2 regions of the Methylophilus sp. Leaf408 genome follow, and region 1 is predicted to be linked to the other one. Evidence: riboswitches for the same ligand, from Rfam matches in the RefSeq annotation. Region 1 holds a riboswitch; the other holds the start of a gene.
What was found. Region 1 has a riboswitch for thiamine pyrophosphate ahead of thiC (phosphomethylpyrimidine synthase ThiC). Riboswitches for the same ligand answer to the same signal wherever they lie in the genome.
Positions count from the first base shown of each region.

Region 1 (5,126 bases):
GCCTTATCCTTGGCCAGCAGCATTTCCTGTTCCATCTGTTTGCGTTCACTGATGTCGATCATAAACATCACCACTTTAATAACCTTGCCATCTATATTGCGTATCGGGCTGTAGGAGGCATGAATCCAGATTTGCTTACCATGTTTGCCATAGCGCAAGAATTCGCCATGCACAAACTCACCTTTTTTAAGCGAAATCCACTTTTGTTTATAGCGGTCTGTGGAGACAAAGTCCGGTGGACAAAGGATGGAATGATGGCGGCGCGGATTTCAACCAGCTCATAACCGAGCAAGTCCAGAAAGCTGCGGTTGGCGTTCAGCACGAAACCATCAATGCTAAACTCGGCCATGCTGGTGGAATTATTAATGGCATTGGCAATCCCTTCAAACTCCGCATTTTTGTGTTTGGATTCGGTCACGTCTAGCATAACCCCGTCAAGCGCCTCGGCCGTGCCATCGGTACTGTAAATGGCGGAGGCAAACTCCGATATCCACTTTTCATTACCGTTGCGGTCTGTAATCCTGTATTCAATCGCATAGTTGGTACGGTTGCCAACCGCTGCTTCCACGATTGGTTGGATCCGCTGGGCATCGTCGGGATGAATTAATTGCGCAAAGTTAACTGACCCATTCAGGAAGTCGTCAACTGCCCAGCCGGTCATTTCCAGCGCAGCATCGCTGATCAGACGCATACTCCAGTTCTCATCCAGATTGCAGCGGAACGTCACGCCGGGGATGTTGTTCATCATGGAGCGGATCTGCTGATCTTTTTCGCGGATTACTTTTTCAATCGTTTTACGCTGCGTGAGGTCGGTAATAAATCCAACAAATAATCTTTCATTCGGCAGCTTGACCTCGCCGATTGCCAGGCGAATGGGGAATAACGTACCATCTTTTTTGATGGCATCTAGATCGTGGCCTTCGCCTAGCGCCTGCGCACTTGCAGCATTGGTTTTAAAGTAACGCCTGCGATTTTTAAAGTCGGGTTCGGGCATTAACATCGAAATGTTTTGGCCCTCAATGTCGGATTTTTGCCAACCAAACAGCCGCTCCACCGCTTCGTTGCAGGAAATAATCTGACCGCTGGTGTCGGTAGTGACAATGCCATCCACCGCAGTATTCAAAATAGTCGATAATCTGGTTTCGCTGACCTGAACACTCGCCAGGGCCTGTCGGTAACTGATCAGCACATTGATTGCCGCGGCAATGATGCCTATCAAGATGGTGACCAGCGTAATGCCTAGTGCCAGTGAAATGGATTGGTTATCCTCAGGATTGAAACCGGGTTGTGCCTGCCCGATAAAGCGCGCAGAGGCCATGCCAGTGTAATGCATGGCGGTGATGGCACTGCCCATTAACGCGCCGCCTAGCAAGATGCTGACTTTGGCTGGCAGCTTGCCTGTCTGGTTGAGGAAAATACCTGTCCATAATGAAAGGGTGGCCAAACTGATCACCACAACGACAGACATCAATACCCAGGCCAGGTCAAATTTGAGCACAGGCTCCATTTTCATGGCCAGCATGCCGGTGTAATGCATGGCCCCGATGCCGGTGCCGACTGAGAGCCCACCTTTAATCAGTTTACTGTAATCAAGCTGGTTCTCTGTCATCAGGTTGAGTGCGTAATAGGATGCCATGATGCCGGGCATCATCGAAATCATGGTGACTTCCGGATTGTAAGTGACTTTTGTGCAGATTTCGTAGGCCAGCATGCCGATAAAATGCATGGCCCAAATGCCTGCTCCAAGGGAGATTGAGCTGGCGATAATGGAAAACTTCTGTGACACCAGCGAAGTTTGTTTTTGTGAAATGCGGGTTAGCTGTAGCGCCAGCACCGAGGTGCCGATGGCTACCAGCGCGGATAGTATCACTAGCCATGGATTATAAGTTCCATAGAGCAGGGCGGTGGGCGATCCTTCCCTGAAAAAGAAAATACTGTACCAATCCATGCGGTGATTGCCCTCAATAAAAAATGTTAATCGTGCTAGCGATATTTTATCTTGTGCATACGATAAATAATATTGAGAACAATGCTGTTTTTAAAGGCTATTTCGCCATTTAGGTGATTGAAATACATCGGTATTTTGCATGTGTCGGAAAAGCAGAAAACCCCGCAGATGCAGGGTTTTTCTGGGGCAGGCAGTGCTGATTTTCAGGTGGTTAATGAGACAGCACGTGACAAATCAGCTGGTAACAAATCGTCATAAAGCCGATGGTGGTCAGCATAAAACTGATGGCAGAAAATACCTTCCATTTCATTTTGCTCCAGAAATCGGTATCAAATGCTGCAATGGTGAAAATGGTCGGGTTGGTAAAGCCGCCGATAGCCATACAGACACAGGCAAAATGATGTAATTCAATGCCAGCGGTTTTGGATGCAGCAAAAAAGCCAAGTTGGAAAAGTGCCATCAAGGCGTAATCCACGTGGGCACGGATCATGGTTTTGTAATCGACCAGAAAGCCGCCATCGATTCCCTGAATAGGGAACCAGCGTGCAAAAGTCATCAACCATGCGGATAAAATTAAAGCGGTAGTACAAGCGACTGCGCCAATCAATAAGACGTCCATTTTTCTCTCCTGAGCTCTGATTTAAAAGGGTTTCCCGTATTGTTATTGTGTCGGGAAATGTGATTGTAGACAGATCTGTCTGTCTGTCAATATGCGGCATTATTCAATGCATGAAAACTTGCGTTCTCCGGCGTTTTCGCGCACAATTCGTTCCTTGCTAGGGGTCTGTAAATCCTTCATTTCATTCGAAGTTTTTACAGTGAGAGTTACCCTTCGAACCTGATGCGGGTTATTCCGCCGTAGGGAATGCATATCTCCGCGCATCCTTACGTCTTTATCTTTTAAGGATGCCAATGAACGCCATAGACAAAAACCTTCAGTCCCAGACTCCGCAATCCCAGATTTCTCAAAGCAAGAATATCAAATTCGTCAACGCGGATGCCAAAGTTGATGAAGGGGCTACCAACCCTTTCGCTAAGTCACGCAAAATCTACATACAAGGTTCACGTCCGGACATCCAGGTGCCGTTCCGTGAAATCTCGCTGAGTGATACGCCTTCCAGTTTTGGCGGTGATGTTAATCCCCCGGTAGTGGTATATGACACTTCCGGCCCTTATACCGACCCAGCAGTAGAGATTGATATCCGTAACGGTTTGCCCGCTTTGCGCGCGCAATGGATTATGGAACGTGGCGATGTAGAGCAGCTGGATGGCCCGACCTCTGAGTTCGGTCAGCAACGTCTGATTGATCCCGAGTTGTCGCAAATGCGTTTCAACCTGCATCGCAAACCGCTGCGTGCCAAAGCTGGCATGAATGTCAGCCAGATGCACTATGCACGCAAGGGCATCATCACGCCGGAGATGGAATTTATCGCCATCCGCGAAAACCAGCGCCGTGAAAACATGAGCGAATTGCTACAAACGCAGCATCCTGGCCAGAATTACGGTGCCAATATTCCACCAGTAATCACGCCTGAATTCGTGCGTGACGAAGTGGCACGTGGCCGTGCGATTATCCCTTCCAATATCAACCACCCGGAAATTGAGCCCATGATCATTGGCCGTAATTTCCTCGTTAAAATCAACGCCAATATCGGTAATTCCGCACTGGGTTCTTCCATCTCTGAAGAAGTGGAAAAAATGGTGTGGGGTACGCGTTGGGGTGGTGACACTGTGATGGATTTGTCCACTGGTAAAAACATCCATGAAACCCGCGAATGGATTATCCGTAATTCACCAGTGCCTATCGGTACCGTGCCTATCTACCAGGCGCTGGAAAAAGTGAACGGCAAGGCTGAGGACCTGACCTGGGAAATCTTCCGCGACACCTTGATCGAGCAGGCAGAACAGGGCGTGGATTACTTTACGATCCATGCCGGTGTGCGCCTGGCTTATATCCCCATGACGGCCAAGCGTATGACCGGTATCGTGTCGCGCGGTGGTTCTATCATGGCGAAATGGTGCCTGGCGCATCATAAAGAGTCATTCCTGTATGAGCATTTTGAAGATATCTGCCAGATCATGAAGCAGTACGATGTGTCGTTTTCTCTGGGCGATGGCCTGCGTCCTGGTTCTATCTACGACGCCAACGACGAAGCGCAATTTGCCGAGCTGAAAACCCTGGGTGAGCTGACGCAAATCGCATGGAAACACGACGTTCAGTGCATGATCGAAGGCCCCGGTCACGTGCCTATGCACCTGATCAAGGAGAACATGGACCTGCAACTGGAGCATTGTGGCGAAGCCCCTTTCTATACATTAGGACCTTTGACCACCGACATCGCCCCAGGCTACGACCATATCACTTCAGGGATTGGTGCGGCGATGATAGGCTGGTATGGCTGTGCCATGCTTTGTTATGTGACACCGAAAGAGCATTTAGGCCTGCCGGACAAAGAAGATGTGCGTGTTGGTATTATCACTTACAAGATTGCAGCCCATGCTGCCGATTTGGCCAAAGGCCACCCAGGCGCGCAGATTCGTGACAATGCTTTATCCAAAGCACGTTTTGAATTCCGCTGGGAAGACCAGTTCAACCTTGGCCTAGACCCTGAAAAAGCCAAGGAATTCCACGATGAAACCCTGCCGCAGGAGGGTGCGAAGCAAGCACACTTTTGCTCTATGTGCGGCCCGCATTTCTGCTCGATGAAGATCACACAGGATGTACGCGACTATGCGGATAAACTGGGCGTGGATGAGCAGGCCGCTTTGCAAAAAGGCATGCAGGAAAAAGCCATAGAGTTCGTGAAAAAAGGCAGCGAGGTTTACCAGAAAGTTTGATTGCCCAAAAGGTTGTACAAACCCTGTAAATAAAACCGGCTAACCGCCGGTTTTTTTATTGCTTTAAATTTGCTTATTTAATGAGCAAAGCTAGTCTTTTTCTCAACATTCAAATCAGTGTTTACGCGATATAGTCTACAGTCTACACAGCGCATATAGGGTTGCATGATGGCAGATAACCTGCAAAGCAGCATCGTAAGAGACTTCCGGCAAACATTGTTGTGGCCGATACAGCTGATGACGGAAAACAGCGATCCCTATGCCATGCATTGCCCGTGGAAGACCTTAAGCGCCGACCTTGAGTCGAAATGGGTGGAAATAAAGGACGAATTTTTACAGG
Region 1 is NZ_CAKASK010000001.1:2,089,614-2,094,739, reverse strand. Features, by position in the region: gene LPA26_RS09805 (ATP-binding protein) at 1-197, opposite strand, end outside; gene LPA26_RS09800 (MHYT domain-containing protein) at 92-1,948, opposite strand; gene LPA26_RS09795 (hypothetical protein) at 2,160-2,567, opposite strand; TPP riboswitch at 2,717-2,831, shown strand; gene thiC (phosphomethylpyrimidine synthase ThiC) at 2,861-4,786, shown strand; gene LPA26_RS09785 (hypothetical protein) at 4,955-5,126, shown strand, end outside.

Region 2 (5,126 bases), 960 kb from region 1:
ATCAGCCGTTTTTTAACCGGGGAAGATGTAAAACCGGAGCTTATCGGAGAGTTGTGGGTAATACAGTTAGCCGAACATATCGCAAAACTGCATCAATGCACATACGCCAGCTGGGGCAAGCTACATGCGCCGGAACTGTCTGCAACAGACTGGGCCAGTCGTTTACAAGAAACCCTGGTTGTCTTGGCTAACCAGCATGATGCGTCCATTGCTGAACCGTTACTGGCTGAAGTATTAGCGCAAGCAAAAAATATCCAGGAAATCGAATTCGTCCCCGTGATGTTAGATTTGCGTTGGGATCAATTCCGTTGTTTAAGCAACAATGATCTGGCGCTGATTGATCTTGATGCGTTCGTGATCGCACCACGTGCACTGGACCTGGTGTTGATTGAATATGTATTAACACCCGCGCAATTGGCTTTATTTAAGCAACATTATACTCAAACGCATAGCTGGCCTGACCACACTGCCAATACACCCTGCTACCAGCTACTGTTATTTTTGATGAATATACTGGGTGAAACTGATTTGGCACAGTGGATGCAGCGTATATAAATCAATCACTTTTATCGCCTTTAGCATTCAAGCTTGTTGCCGGTAAAGCTTCACCCAACTGATAAAGCCTACAATCGCCAGGATAGTGTTCAGCACAAATAAAGCCGCTGTGGCGTAATAACCTGTTTGAATATACAAAAGCGTGGCAGCGCCATCAATTACCGCCCAATATAACCAGTTCTCCAACACCTTCCTGGCGATCAGCCAGGTATTCATTACAGAAAAAACCGTCGTATATGCATCTAAGACAGGGCTTTGCGATTGTCCGCTTTTTTGCAGATAGGCACTTACCATAGCACTCACGACCACGCCGACAGCAATAAAACCAACATGCCAAAGCCAGGGCCAGCGGCTGATCGATAACGTGTCAGTTTGTTTGCCATGTTTATGCCATAGCCAAAAGCCATAAATCGCCATGCCCATATAATAAAAATTCAGCAGCGCCTGCATAGGAAGCTGACCTTCCCAAAACAGCGCGGTGTAAACCAGCGTGCTCAAGAAAGCAAACAGCCAGCACCACTGCGACTCTTTAGCTGCAAGTAAAATATAGGCAACACCCATCAAGGCTGCGGCAATTTCCCAATTGGACATCTGTTGAAATGCAGTCAGGACAGGCTGAAGATTATCTTGATTCATGGCTAGTTATAAGGTTACGAGTAAAGAAGTGAATATGGAAGCCACAGGCTTACACATCGACGACATCAGCCCTGTCTGTACCTATAAACTTCATCACGAACACACTGTGGGGTAATGCATCAAACACCGCTTCCATTTCTGCATCTAGGCAAGCCATCACATCGCGGTACTCGCCAAACACTTGTGTCGCTAGGCTATTCCGTTTCACTATCAGATTTTTATTGGCTTCTAGCTTGTTGATGAACTCCAGAATCGGCTCAACATAGCCTTCGGTTAGCGGATATAAACTGATATCGACTGAAATACGCATATAAACTCCAACAAGTAAAATAGTTTAAAAGCCAGGGCGGCCTTTTGATTTAATAATCGTAAGTGACCGTGACACCAGCAACGCGTGGCTCGGCAAACTGAACGTATTTTTCATCTATAAAGTTTTTGGCCGGGTTGTTACCAAAGTAAAATCCGCGCGTGGCATAGTCTTTGTCCAATATGTTTCTCGCCCACACGTTGACTTTCCAGTGCTTATCGTACTTATACTCAGCACTGGCATTTAATAAGGCATAGCCGTTGGATTTTGCCTTGTGACTGTCTGAAAAGTAGAAGTCTGACTTACCCTCTACATTTGCGCGTAACGTCCATGCTGCATTGGCATAAAACTCCGAACCGAGATTCAAGGTATATCTAGGTGCATGGGCTACTTGGCGGCCATCGTAGTTGATCGTTGTTGGTACACTGGCTACATTCTTAATAAAACTATAATTATCGAATGTTGCATCTAAGTATCCTATTGAACCCAGCATGCGAAATTTATCAGTGACAAACCAGTCCACACTGGCTTCCAAGCCCTGATGTGTAGCTTTGGAAGCATTCTCATAAAACTCTACAAAACTGCCTGATCCAGGTATTTGTGCTGAGCTTTGTGTTTGCGCATCTAAACGCTTTGCATAAAACGCAGCCAGATTGGTAATCAAGGCCCCATCCAACCAACTGGATTTAAGTCCTGTTTCAAAATTCCACATATACTCAGTGTTAAACTGTCTTTGACTTTGAGGCAAACCAGCCTTGTTATTAATGCCCCCGGGCTTATAACCGCGCGTCAAAGAGGTATAAAGGAGTTGATCCGCGTTAGCCTGGTAATTCAAGCCTAACTTGGCGCCCAATAGTGTTTCATTCACTTTTTTATGCAAACTGCTTGGTGCTAACTCTACGATGCCAGCATCAGAATATTTCGCCTTGAAATCCTCAACTCTCAAACCGGAAACCAAGGTTAATTTGTCTGTCAAATGACTATCAAATTGTCCGAATATCGCGGTATTTTCAGTTTTATAATCACCCGCCAATTGATTCAAGTAGGTAGGCCCATAGGTACTTCTGTAATCTGAAAGAGACTTAAAATTCTCATCTTGCACAAAGCGATAAATACCAACCGTCCAATCGGTTGTGCCGTTGAAAATACGACCAGCCTTGTCAGATAACGCACGCAACTCAAACGAATAATTATCTCGGTCACGATTATACTTTTCACCATCAGTTGCTGTGCTCCAGTCACCATCAAAACTATAAGTCGATGAGGAGTTTAAATAAGTGGCTTCAGACTGAATAATCACCGCATCTGAGGCCTGCCAATTAGCCTTTACTCCAAAAGCATTGGTATTCTGTGTATCTGCACCTGGTTGATTAGATTTACTGCGCCTTGAGTTGTCTAAGGTAAATGCGTCATAACCGTTATTCACATTCACATGCATCAAGGTGAAATCTAAGGTTAAATCCTCGGTCGCAAATAACTTGAATTTACTGCGGAACGTTAATTCATCCTGTTTTTGCGTATCATCACGGCCTAAAGTGTCGTTCTGCATATAGCCATCAGATTTGTGAGTATAGATGGAAGCACGCCCGAGTAACTGATCCTCAACAATAGTGCCGCCAACTGCTACGCCAAAATTACGCGTGTTATATTCACCCACGCCAGCCTGTGCACGCATTTTAAATTCTTTGGTAGGTTCTGCACTACGCATGGTAATCGCGCCAGCGATTGCATTGGGGCCAAACTTTGTACCTTGAGGTCCTTGCAGCACTTCTACAGAATCGATATCAAACAAGGTCGCGGCACCGCCAAGTCGGCTAAAGTCGATGCCATCAATGATCAGACCAACGGATGGATTCACAGGATTATCATATTGACTGAGTATCCCCATCCCGCGAATCTGGAAAAATCGCCCTCGCGATGCACCTGCTGACACATTAACATTCGGTGCCAGATTCAAAACCTCTTCCAGATGCTGCGCGCTGCGCGCCTCTATGGTTTCTTTATCAATTTCAGTCAGGCTAACAGCGGTTTTCTGAGCGGTGCTGGGGCGGAAATCCGCACTCACCACAATGTCCTGGAGCTTCACTGCCTTATCATCTTCGGCGGCCAGCACTGGCGTGCTAATTAAAAGCCCAATCAGGGACAATGGTTTTGTAATCGGTTTCATGAAAATCCTTTCTATAAGACACATAAAAAGGACAGGGGGAGAGTGACAATGACGTGAGTAGGTTTGTTGAGGGACAACAAACCAAAAACATTTGCGTTGTAGATGCTCTGCCTGTCCCTACGCCAGCATTATCTGGGTCAGGTTCATTGGGTTTCTCACTTGCGCGAGATCTCAGGTGTTAGCCACCCCAAGGCGATTTGATTTTTCAATCAGGATGAGATTGTAGGTTGATATCGATTACTTTGCTAGAGAGTGATGCTGTATTGCGTTTAAATACTCTGCATACTTTGCAAAATTTAATGATAAAGCTTGATCCAAAACAAAAAGCCCTGCGATGCAGGGCTTTTTTATTGAATACTTGCGACTACAATCTATTAGAAATGTTTGTAGTGTTTTTTCAATTGCTTCACAACTTCCCACTGGGATTTCAGGCCTTTTGGAAACTCAACGTAATCACCAGCTTTGATCGTTACAGTGTCGCCACCTTGTGGAGTTACTTTGAATTCGCCTTCCAATACGTAAGCTTTTTCAGTCGCAGTGAAATCCAGAGGGAATTTTGAAGGTGCGCAATCCCAGGTATTCCAGCTTTTTACGCCCAGGTCTTTCAATTTTTCTTCAGATGGATTGTGGTCGATGATAATTTGAGTCATGACAAATTCCTTAATAAATTAAAGTGATTATAAAACTTTAAATAGAAATGCCGCATTTATGCGGCATCTTGGTAACTGGCGGAAGAGGTGAGATTCGAACTCACGGAGGGCGTGAACCCTCGACAGTTTTCAAGACTGTAGCATTAAACCGCTCTGCCACTCTTCCGGAAGGCAGAATTATAGCAAACAATCAGTCGTCTGGAAGTGTTATTCCAGGAAAAAGTACATCATTAAAGCCAAATTTTGTTAGATCGCGGATACGCATGGGGTAAAGTATGCCAAAAAGATGATCACATTCGTGCTGCACTACCCTTGCATGGAAACCGCTGACAGTGCGATCTATCACGTTACCTTGCGGGTCAAAACCTTTATAGCGTAAATGCAGAAACCTTGGAACAATCCCTCGCATCCCAGGTACCGACAAGCACCCTTCCCAGCCATCTTCCTCTTCGTTTCCAACAGGTATGAGCTCAGGATTAATCAAGATAGTGAATGGCACCTCCTCAGCATCAGGGTAACGCGGGTTTTTGCCTACACCAAACATGACCACCTGCAAACTCACACCAATTTGAGGCGCGGCAATACCGGCACCATTCATCTCGGTCATGGTGTCATGCATGTCTTGTATCAATGCATGCAAGTCTGGTGTATCAAACTCGGTGACTTTTTCAGCCACTTGATACAACACCGGGTCGCCCATTCTGAGCACTGGTTTAATAGCCATGATCAGGCTCCATTACATATATCGAAAAATAGATCATGCGGTTGCGCAGTTGTGGTCAGATAAATATTGCGCAATCACACACTTCAC
Region 2 is NZ_CAKASK010000001.1:1,128,131-1,133,256, forward strand. Features, by position in the region: gene LPA26_RS05040 (hypothetical protein) at 1-555, shown strand, start outside; gene pnuC (nicotinamide riboside transporter PnuC) at 583-1,191, opposite strand; gene LPA26_RS05050 (YkoF family thiamine/hydroxymethylpyrimidine-binding protein) at 1,241-1,501, opposite strand; gene LPA26_RS05055 (TonB-dependent receptor) at 1,551-3,665, opposite strand; TPP riboswitch at 3,762-3,865, opposite strand; gene LPA26_RS05060 (cupin domain-containing protein) at 4,040-4,315, opposite strand; tRNA gene LPA26_RS05065 (tRNA-Ser) at 4,392-4,481, opposite strand; gene def (peptide deformylase) at 4,506-5,039, opposite strand; gene LPA26_RS05075 (S-methyl-5'-thioinosine phosphorylase) at 5,073-5,126, opposite strand, start outside.
Region 2: it holds a riboswitch for thiamine pyrophosphate, as region 1 does, so the genes downstream of both, LPA26_RS05055 (TonB-dependent receptor) here and thiC (phosphomethylpyrimidine synthase ThiC) in region 1, are expected to answer to the same signal.